2 regions of the Shigella dysenteriae genome follow, and region 1 is predicted to be linked to the other one. Evidence: predicted binding sites of a transcription regulator. Region 1 holds the regulator's gene; the other holds the start of a gene.
What was found. The regulator PurR, encoded in region 1, represses purine synthesis genes. The targets are predictions, from matches to a motif close to CANGCAAACGTTTGCNTG.
Positions count from the first base shown of each region.

Region 2: the regulator PurR is predicted to act here: its motif matches at 2,574-2,591, upstream of purT (formate-dependent phosphoribosylglycinamide formyltransferase).

Region 1 is NZ_CP055055.1:2,514,128-2,518,554, reverse strand. Features, by position in the region: gene punC (purine nucleoside transporter PunC) at 1-319, opposite strand, end outside; gene punR (DNA-binding transcriptional activator PunR) at 432-1,364, shown strand; gene purR (HTH-type transcriptional repressor PurR) at 1,361-2,386, opposite strand; gene cydH (cytochrome bd-I accessory subunit CydH) at 2,685-2,774, shown strand; gene HUZ68_RS11990 (MFS transporter) at 2,940-4,109, shown strand; gene sodB (superoxide dismutase [Fe]) at 4,255-4,427, opposite strand, start outside.
Region 2 is NZ_CP055055.1:2,711,319-2,715,745, forward strand. Features, by position in the region: gene ptrB (oligopeptidase B) at 1-587, opposite strand, end outside; gene HUZ68_RS12985 (tellurite resistance TerB family protein) at 796-1,455, opposite strand; gene yebF (protein YebF) at 1,781-2,137, opposite strand; gene yebG (DNA damage-inducible protein YebG) at 2,204-2,494, opposite strand; gene purT (formate-dependent phosphoribosylglycinamide formyltransferase) at 2,628-3,806, shown strand; gene kdgA (bifunctional 4-hydroxy-2-oxoglutarate aldolase/2-dehydro-3-deoxy-phosphogluconate aldolase) at 3,862-4,427, opposite strand, start outside.

The DNA.
Region 1 (4,427 bases):
CCACAGCCTGTACAAAACGCAATACCAGCAGCGTAGCGGCGTTTTCTACCCACAGCATCCCCAGACTACCTAACGCAAAAATTGTCAGGCCGATTAATAACACCGGTTTACGACCATAACGGTCGGAGAGTGGCCCCCACAGAAGCTGGGCTGCGGCAAAACCGGCAAGGAACAGACTAAGGCTGGCACTGACAGCAGACGCAGGCGTTTGCAGGTCGGCCTGTATGGCGGCGAAAGCAGGCAGATACATATCGGTTGCCAGAAAACCGAGTACGCTCAAACCCGCCAGCCAGACTAAAAATCTTTTCCCAGGTTGCATGTATATTCTCTAAATCTCTCAATTAAACACCGCCGCAAAGTGTAGGGAGTGAAATTAGTGTTGTGAAACGGTAATATTTGATGACTGATTTCAAAAATTTTGCAGGCAGACTATGTGGTCAGAATATTCACTCGAAGTTGTTGATGCGGTAGCGCGTAATGGTAGTTTTAGCGCTGCGGCACAGGAGCTGCATCGCGTTCCTTCTGCGGTCAGCTATACCGTGCGTCAGCTGGAAGAGTGGCTGGCGGTGCCGCTCTTTGAACGACGGCACCGTGATGTGGAGCTGACCGCTGCTGGAGCGTGGTTTCTCAAAGAAGGGCGCTCTGTTGTCAAAAAAATGCAGATCACCCGCCAGCAATGTCAGCAGATAGCGAACGGTTGGCGCGGTCAGTTAGCTATCGCAGTGGATAATATTGTCAGGCCAGAACGTACACGGCAGATGATCGTTGATTTTTATCGCCATTTTGATGATGTCGAACTTCTTGTCTTTCAGGAAGTGTTCAACGGTGTCTGGGATGCGCTTTCCGACGGGCGCGTGGAACTGGCGATTGGCGCAACACGCGCGATTCCGGTAGGCGGTCGTTATGCCTTCCGGGATATGGGGATGCTAAGCTGGAGTTGCGTTGTTGCCAGCCACCACCCGCTGGCGTTGATGGATGGCCCATTCAGCGATGATACGTTGCGCAACTGGCCGTCGTTGGTGCGCGAAGACACCTCGCGAACGCTACCTAAACGTATTACCTGGTTGCTGGATAACCAAAAAAGAGTTGTCGTGCCTGACTGGGAATCATCGGCAACCTGTATCTCGGCAGGATTATGCATAGGGATGGTGCCAACACATTTCGCCAAACCGTGGCTTAATGAGGGGAAGTGGGTAGCACTTGAATTGGAAAACCCCTTCCCGGATTCGGCATGTTGTCTGACATGGCAGCAAAATGATATGTCGCCTGCGTTAACCTGGCTGCTTGAGTATCTCGGCGATAGTGAGACGCTGAATAAGGAGTGGCTGCGGGAGCCGGAAGAGACTCCCGCAACGGGTGATTAACGACGATAGTCGCGGAACGGGCCGTCAGCCACGGAGCGGCGTTCAATCAAGCGCGGATGCACTTCAATGGACTGCGGTTCTTCACGTTTGTTGACGATACGATCCAACAGCATGTTGAACGCTGTTTCACCCAGCGAATCTTTTGGTTGGTGGATCGTGGTCAGCGCCGGCGTAAAATAGCGGGCGTTGCGCACGTTATCATAACCGATCAGCGAAACATCCTGCGGGACGCGCAGACCCATTTCATCAGCAGCACAAAGTGCGCCCATTGCCATGATATCGCCACCACAGAAGACGGCAGTAGGGCGATGCGGCTGCGACAGTATTTGCTGCATGGCGCGATAACCAGATTCGGGTTCAAAGTCACCCTGAACAATCCAGCTTTCCGGCACCTTGATCATCGCTTCTTCCATCGCCTTCATAAAACCGGCAAGGCGGCCTGCGCCGGTGTTACGTTCCAGCGGGCCGGGGATGACGCCGATTTCGCGGTGACCGCGTTCAATCAGATAACGCCCGGCCATGTAGCCGCCTTCGAACGCGTTATCAATGACCGCATCGGTGAAGTCAGCTTTTGCTTCACCCCAGTCCATCACCACCATTGGGATATGGCGATACTCTTCCAGCATCGCCAGCAACGGCTCTGGGTACTCAGAACACATCACCAGCAGACCATCGACGCGTTTTTGCGCCATCATCGACAGATAAGCCCGCTGTTTCTCAAGATTGTTCCACGCATTACCCAGAATCAGGGTGTAACCTTTCTGGAAGCAATTTTTTTCAACCGCTTCAATGATCTCGGCAAAATAGGCCGCTTCGCTGCTGGTCGCCAGCAAACCGATAGACTTGGTGTGGTTAACCTTCAGGCTACGCGCCACCGCGCTAGGGGAGTAGTGTAATTCTTTAATCGCTGCCCACACGGCGTTGCGCGTTTCTTCAGCGACGAAACGTGTTTTGTTGATTACGTGTGACACAGTTGTAGTGGAAACGTTTGCTCGTTTCGCTACATCTTTTATTGTTGCCATTCCATTTCACTCCAGACCCTAACTTCAGCTCCTGCAAAATCGCAAGGTAAACGTTTGCCTTTACACACCTTACGCACAACAAAAGTGTTGCGGTACGCCGGAAAAACGACACGGAGCGTCAGGAAGGGGTCAATGGCCAGTACGCAAATAGTGTAAGCGTGGAATTTTGGCCGATCTTGACGAAAAGGGGAAGTGGTAAAAACACTTATCATTATAAATGACGGGAGATTTTTTCATCACAGTGTGTAAAAATGCGTAATATCACTTTTTGTGTGGTAATAAAAAAGGAGAAAACTTGATGAGCACCGACCTTAAATTTTCACTGGTAACAACGATTATCGTCCTCGGTTTGATCGTAGCCGTGGGTTTGACTGCCGCGCTGCACTGATTTCCTCTCGAGGGAGCGCGTTCTCCCTCGCATCTCCTTCCTGTTTGTTAGCAAAATGGCAAAAGTGTTTTCTCTTTTTGTTATTTTCATTTTTTTGTGATTGCTGTCATGCTTTCGCCACTTTAATGAATATCGCGTAATGACGCGAAGAGGTGGAGATAAGGCATGAAAATTAACTATCCGTTGCTGGCGCTGGCGATTGGCGCGTTTGGTATCGGGACAACGGAGTTCTCGCCAATGGGCTTGTTGCCCGTCATTGCGCGCGGTGTGGATGTCTCGATTCCCGCTGCCGGAATGTTAATCAGTGCCTATGCAGTTGGCGTAATGGTTGGCGCGCCGCTGATGACGCTTCTACTTTCTCATCGTGCCCGCCGCAGTGCGTTGATTTTCCTGATGGCAATTTTCACGCTCGGCAACGTACTTTCCGCCATCGCGCCGGATTATATGACCCTGATGCTTTCACGCATTTTGACCAGCCTGAATCACGGAGCATTTTTTGGTTTGGGTTCAGTCGTGGCCGCAAGCGTGGTGCCAAAACATAAACAGGCCAGCGCAGTTGCCACTATGTTTATGGGGTTAACCCTGGCAAATATCGGTGGCGTGCCGGCGGCGACCTGGTTGGGTGAAACCATCGGCTGGCGGATGTCATTTCTGGCAACGGCGGGGCTGGGAGTGATTTCAATGGTAAGTCTGTTCTTCTCATTACCTAAAGGTGGTGCAGGGGCACGACCTGAAGTGAAAAAAGAGCTGGCGGTATTAATGCGTCCGCAGGTGCTGTCTGCATTGCTGACGACGGTACTGGGAGCTGGTGCAATGTTTACTCTCTACACCTATATCTCTCCGGTACTACAAAGTATTACCCACGCAACACCAGTGTTCGTCACGGCAATGCTGGTGCTGATTGGTGTCGGATTCTCTATCGGTAACTATCTCGGCGGCAAACTGGCAGATCGTTCAGTTAACGGCACGTTGAAAGGCTTTTTGTTGTTGTTGATGGTGATTATGCTGGCAATCCCGTTCCTGGCCCGCAATGAGTTCGGCGCAGCTATTAGCATGGTGGTGTGGGGCGCAGCAACCTTTGCGGTCGTACCGCCGTTACAGATGCGCGTGATGCGTGTCGCCAGTGAAGCGCCAGGTCTGTCTTCATCAGTCAATATTGGTGCCTTTAATCTTGGAAATGCGCTGGGAGCAGCTGCTGGTGGTGCGGTAATTTCCGCTGGGCTGGGATACAGCTTTGTGCCGGTGATGGGAGCGATTGTCGCGGGACTGGCATTATTGCTGGTGTTTATGTCAGCCAGAAAACAACCTGAAACAGTTTGCGTTGCTAACAGCTAATTAAACAAAAACGCAGAAGGATAACCTTCTGCGTTACAGTTGCTGACAACGTGCGATTTATCTTGCCGAATACGCTGTTAACGCCTCATCCGCGTTGGCATGGTAAGCGAAGCGCATCAGGCAATGCTGCATTTGCCATCAGTTATTATGCAGCGAGATTTTTCGCTACGAATTCCCAGTTCACCAGCGCCCAGAAGTGCTCCAGATAGCCAGGACGTGCATTGCGATAGTCGATGTAATATGCGTGTTCCCAGACATCAACGGTCAGCAGCGGAGTCGCTTCGGTGGTCAGTGGAGTACCCGCGTTAGAGGTTGAAA
Region 2 (4,427 bases), 200 kb from region 1:
AGCGTCACCGGATGCTTGCGTACATAGTAGAAAGTCCAGGAGTCATTTGCCCAGACAAAGCTGGGTTCAACGTTATCCAGCAGTTCCGGGTACCAGTTACCTGTTTCCAGATTACGAAAACGAATGCCGTACTGGCGTCGGGAAAGAAAATCTTCTGCCAGCGCCATAATGGTGTTATCGGGCGTAATCGCCATTCCGCCCATCGAATAAAACTCACTATGAGCCGCGCGCTTGTTGGCATCGAGCAATATTTCCCACTCGTCCCACTCTTCACTGAACGCCGATTGACGCTGGTAGATAGCATATTCACAGCCTGGTTCATAAATATGCCGATAGCGGTAGCCATTTTTGATGTAGGGCGCAGAAACTTCTCGTTGCGGAATGCGGTCGATGATTTCCTTTAAGATGCGATCCTGCAAGGCTTGTTGTGAGGCCATCACCCGATGACCGTAACTATTTTCTTGTTGCAGGTAGTCCAGGACTTCCGGCTGAGAACGCGTATCGTCCCGCAGCCAGTAGTAATTATCGATGCGCGTATCGCCATGAAGCGTCATGGCGTGGGGAATGCGGGCGGCTTTTGGTAGCATGTTATTGTTCTTTCTGGTTGAAACATCTTATAAGGGTGGCAAAACTCACCGGGGATGCAAGCGAAACAGGGCAGTCATTGCTTAGATGATGACAGGTAATGGCGCGAATATCGAATGTTATGCAGACAGAGAAAATCAGCCTGTTCAAATGGCTGTGCGGTTCTGGATAGCCCGAAATAGTCAACTTCAGGCTATCCAGAGAGCGGAATTATTCCGCCAAAGTGCGTTTTTGCTGTTCGAGATCGCGTTCAATGCCTTCACGAACATCCTGGGGGATTTTCAGCGCGTCACCCAGTGCATTCAGGTAACTGCGTTCCATAAAATGGTCAATATCAATAGCCGCGCAGCTCAGGAAATAGATTTCCAGCGCCTCTTCTTCATTGCGGACCCCGGTAGCCAGGCGTTGTGGATCCAGCGGTTGTTCGATTGCCTGCTCAATGAGTACCCGCCCCTGCTCTTCCACGCCGGCTTCACGCAATTGCTGGTCGATTGTCGCACGTTCTTTGGCATCAATATGACCATCACTTTTAGCGGCAAAGACTAGCGCAAGGATCAAACGTTCCGTACGCTCATCCAGCGGCGTACTTTGCGCGCCAAACTGCGGTTCGTCCTGATGCGCCGCGCGAATTTTATCTTTGTATTTATTCCACAGCACCGTACCCGCTACCGCTCCGCCGCCAACCAGCAACGCGTTGGTGCCATATTTCGTAAGAAGTTTACGTGCTGATTTATTTGCGACCAGCAGTCCAGCCAGTCCACCTAATGCGCCCGGCACTAAAAGTTTGCCCAATCCCTGATCCGCAGACGAGGAGGTAGAAGAACTGCTTTGCCCAAGCAGGGATTGCAGTTGATTTAACCAGTTAGCCATATTTGCTCCTCAATAACCATTTTTAGTGCCTGTAGCATAGTGGATGAGGATGTCAGAAAATGTATATCGAGACAAAAGATGCGCAAATAAGCGGGGCGGTTGGCCGTTATTCAAAGAAATTCGCGCCAGGTAAGGTGTTTACTGTATATCAGGTGATAAGGGTATTTTAGGTGAAAGTAGTTTGACGTTTTGAGTGGCATTGTTTGATGCTGATTGCCCGATGCGACGCTGTTGCGTCTTCTCAGGCCTACGATTGTGGTGCGTTTTGGGGCGGACAAGGCACTCGCGCCCATCCGCCAACGGTCAATCGAATTATCAGAACCCATTAACGCCGCTGATATTCCGCCATTCCCGCTTTGCAGTCCACGCTGACCTGGTAATGAATATCGGCACTTTTACCACGCACGGTTAGCGGTACTGACCATTTATCATCTTTACCCTGAATGTCCTGCAAACTGACCCAAGCCACGGGATCGGCCTGACCGACAATTTTTTGATCATCTGCCCAGCGCGCCACGCGATTTTGTTGATAATCACGTTTTACACTCGCGGCAATTCCGGCAGCATCCAGACCTTCACACTTTGGGAAAGTGACCGACTTGCTGGTTTCATTATTGGCAGCGAAAACTGATGCGCAGGCAGAAACCAACAACAGCCCTAAAAACGCCCCTCTTTTTTTCATGTTTTTCTCCATAGCACAATGATTCAGGAGAAAGCATGGTACAAATTGTCAGGAGCGCAAGTTGCTTCAGGCCGCGTGTGAGGCATCTTCCTCTTCGGATTCAGCACCGACGACCTGTGGGGACGGTAATTTGCCGGTTTTCAGAATGGTGCTCAGCACATCTTTTTGTTCTGCCAGCCATAGCGAAAGGGCTTCACGTTGCTCGTCTTCCATTTGCACTGGAGAATTTGTCAGCCAGGTGTCAAGCAGATCCGCCGTATCAAGCATTTTGTCATAAGCATCGGCTTCCTTTTTGCTGGTAAACGACATTTTCTCTTCGCCCTCACGAATGACTACGTATTTAACTTCAACCGCCATTTGCAGCCTCTCATAATAACTGTGATTTTATACAGTATATTTCTTTTCGGTTGAGAAATCAACACCAGCAATAAAGACACACGCAAACGTTTTCGTTTATACTGCGCGCGGAATTAATCAGGGGATATTAGTTATGACGTTATTAGGCACTGCGCTGCGTCCGGCAGCAACTCGCGTGATGTTATTAGGCTCCGGTGAACTGGGTAAAGAAGTGGCAATCGAGTGTCAGCGTCTCGGCGTAGAGGTGATTGCCGTCGATCGCTATGCCGACGCACCAGCCATGCATGTCGCGCATCGCTCCCATGTCATTAATATGCTTGATGGTGATGCATTACGCCGTGTGGTTGAACTGGAAAAACCACATTATATCGTGCCGGAGATCGAAGCTATTGCCACCGATATGCTGATCCAACTTGAAGAGGAAGGACTGAATGTTGTCCCCTGCGCTCGCGCAACGAAATTAACGATGAATCGCGAGGGTATCCGTCGCCTGGCGGCAGAAGAGCTGCAGCTGCCCACTTCCACTTATCGTTTTGCCGATAGCGAAAGCCTTTTCCGCGAGGCGGTTGCCGCCATTGGCTATCCCTGCATTGTAAAACCGGTGATGAGCTCTTCCGGCAAGGGGCAGACGTTTATTCGCTCTGCAGAGCAACTTGCTCAGGCATGGGAATACGCTCAGCAAGGCGGTCGCGCCGGAGCGGGCCGCGTAATTGTTGAAGGCGTCGTTAAGTTTGACTTCGAAATTACCCTGCTAACCGTCAGCGCGGTGGATGGCGTCCATTTCTGTGCACCAGTAGGTCATCGCCAGGAAGATGGCGACTACCGTGAATCCTGGCAACCACAGCAAATGAGCCCGCTTGCCCTTGAACGTGCGCAGGAGATTGCCCGTAAAGTGGTGCTGGCACTGGGCGGTTATGGTCTGTTTGGTGTCGAGCTGTTTGTCTGTGGTGATGAGGTGATTTTCAGTGAGGTCTCCCCTCGTCCACATGATACCGGGATGGTGACGTTAATTTCTCAAGATCTCTCAGAGTTTGCCCTGCATGTACGTGCCTTCCTCGGACTTCCGGTTGGCGGGATCCGTCAGTATGGTCCTGCAGCTTCTGCCGTTATTCTGCCACAATTGACCAGTCAGAATGTCACGTTTGATAATGTGCAGAATGCCGTAGGCGCAGATTTGCAGATTCGTTTATTTGGTAAGCCGGAAATTGATGGCAGCCGTCGTCTGGGGGTGGCACTGGCTACTGCAGAGAGTGTTGTTGACGCCATTGAACGCGCGAAGCACGCCGCCGGACAGGTAAAAGTACAGGGTTAAACCCGGCAAATAAACGCTACAAAAATGCCCGATCCTCGATCGGGCATTTTGACTTTTACAGCTTAGCGCCTTCTACAGCTTCACGCGCCAGCTTAGTAATGCGGTCGTAATCGCCCGCTTCCAGCGCATCTGCCGGAACCAACCAGGAACCACCGATGCACAGCACGCTTTTCAGCGCCAGGTAGTCACGGTAGTTAGCCGGAGAAATACCACCCGTCGGGCAGAAACGGACCTGGGAGAACGGACCCGCGATCGCCTGCAGGGCTTTCACGCCGCCGTTAGCTTCAGCCGGGAAGAATTTGAACTCTTTCAAACCGTAGTCCATACCCAGCATCAGTTCGGAAACAGTGCTGATCCCCGGAATCAGCGGAATAGTCCCTTCGGTAGCAGCTTTCAGCAGCGGCTCGGTCAGACCCGGGCTAATTGCGAACTGTGCACCCGCTTCAGTGACTTCTGCCAGCTGCTGTGGATTCAGCACCGTACCGGCACCCACAATCGCTTCAGGCACTTCTTTGGCGATAGCACGGATAGCGTCAACTGCACACTCGGTACGCAGAGTCACTTCCAGAACGCGCACCCCACCAGCAACCAACGCTTTTGCCATCGGCACCGCGTGTTCCA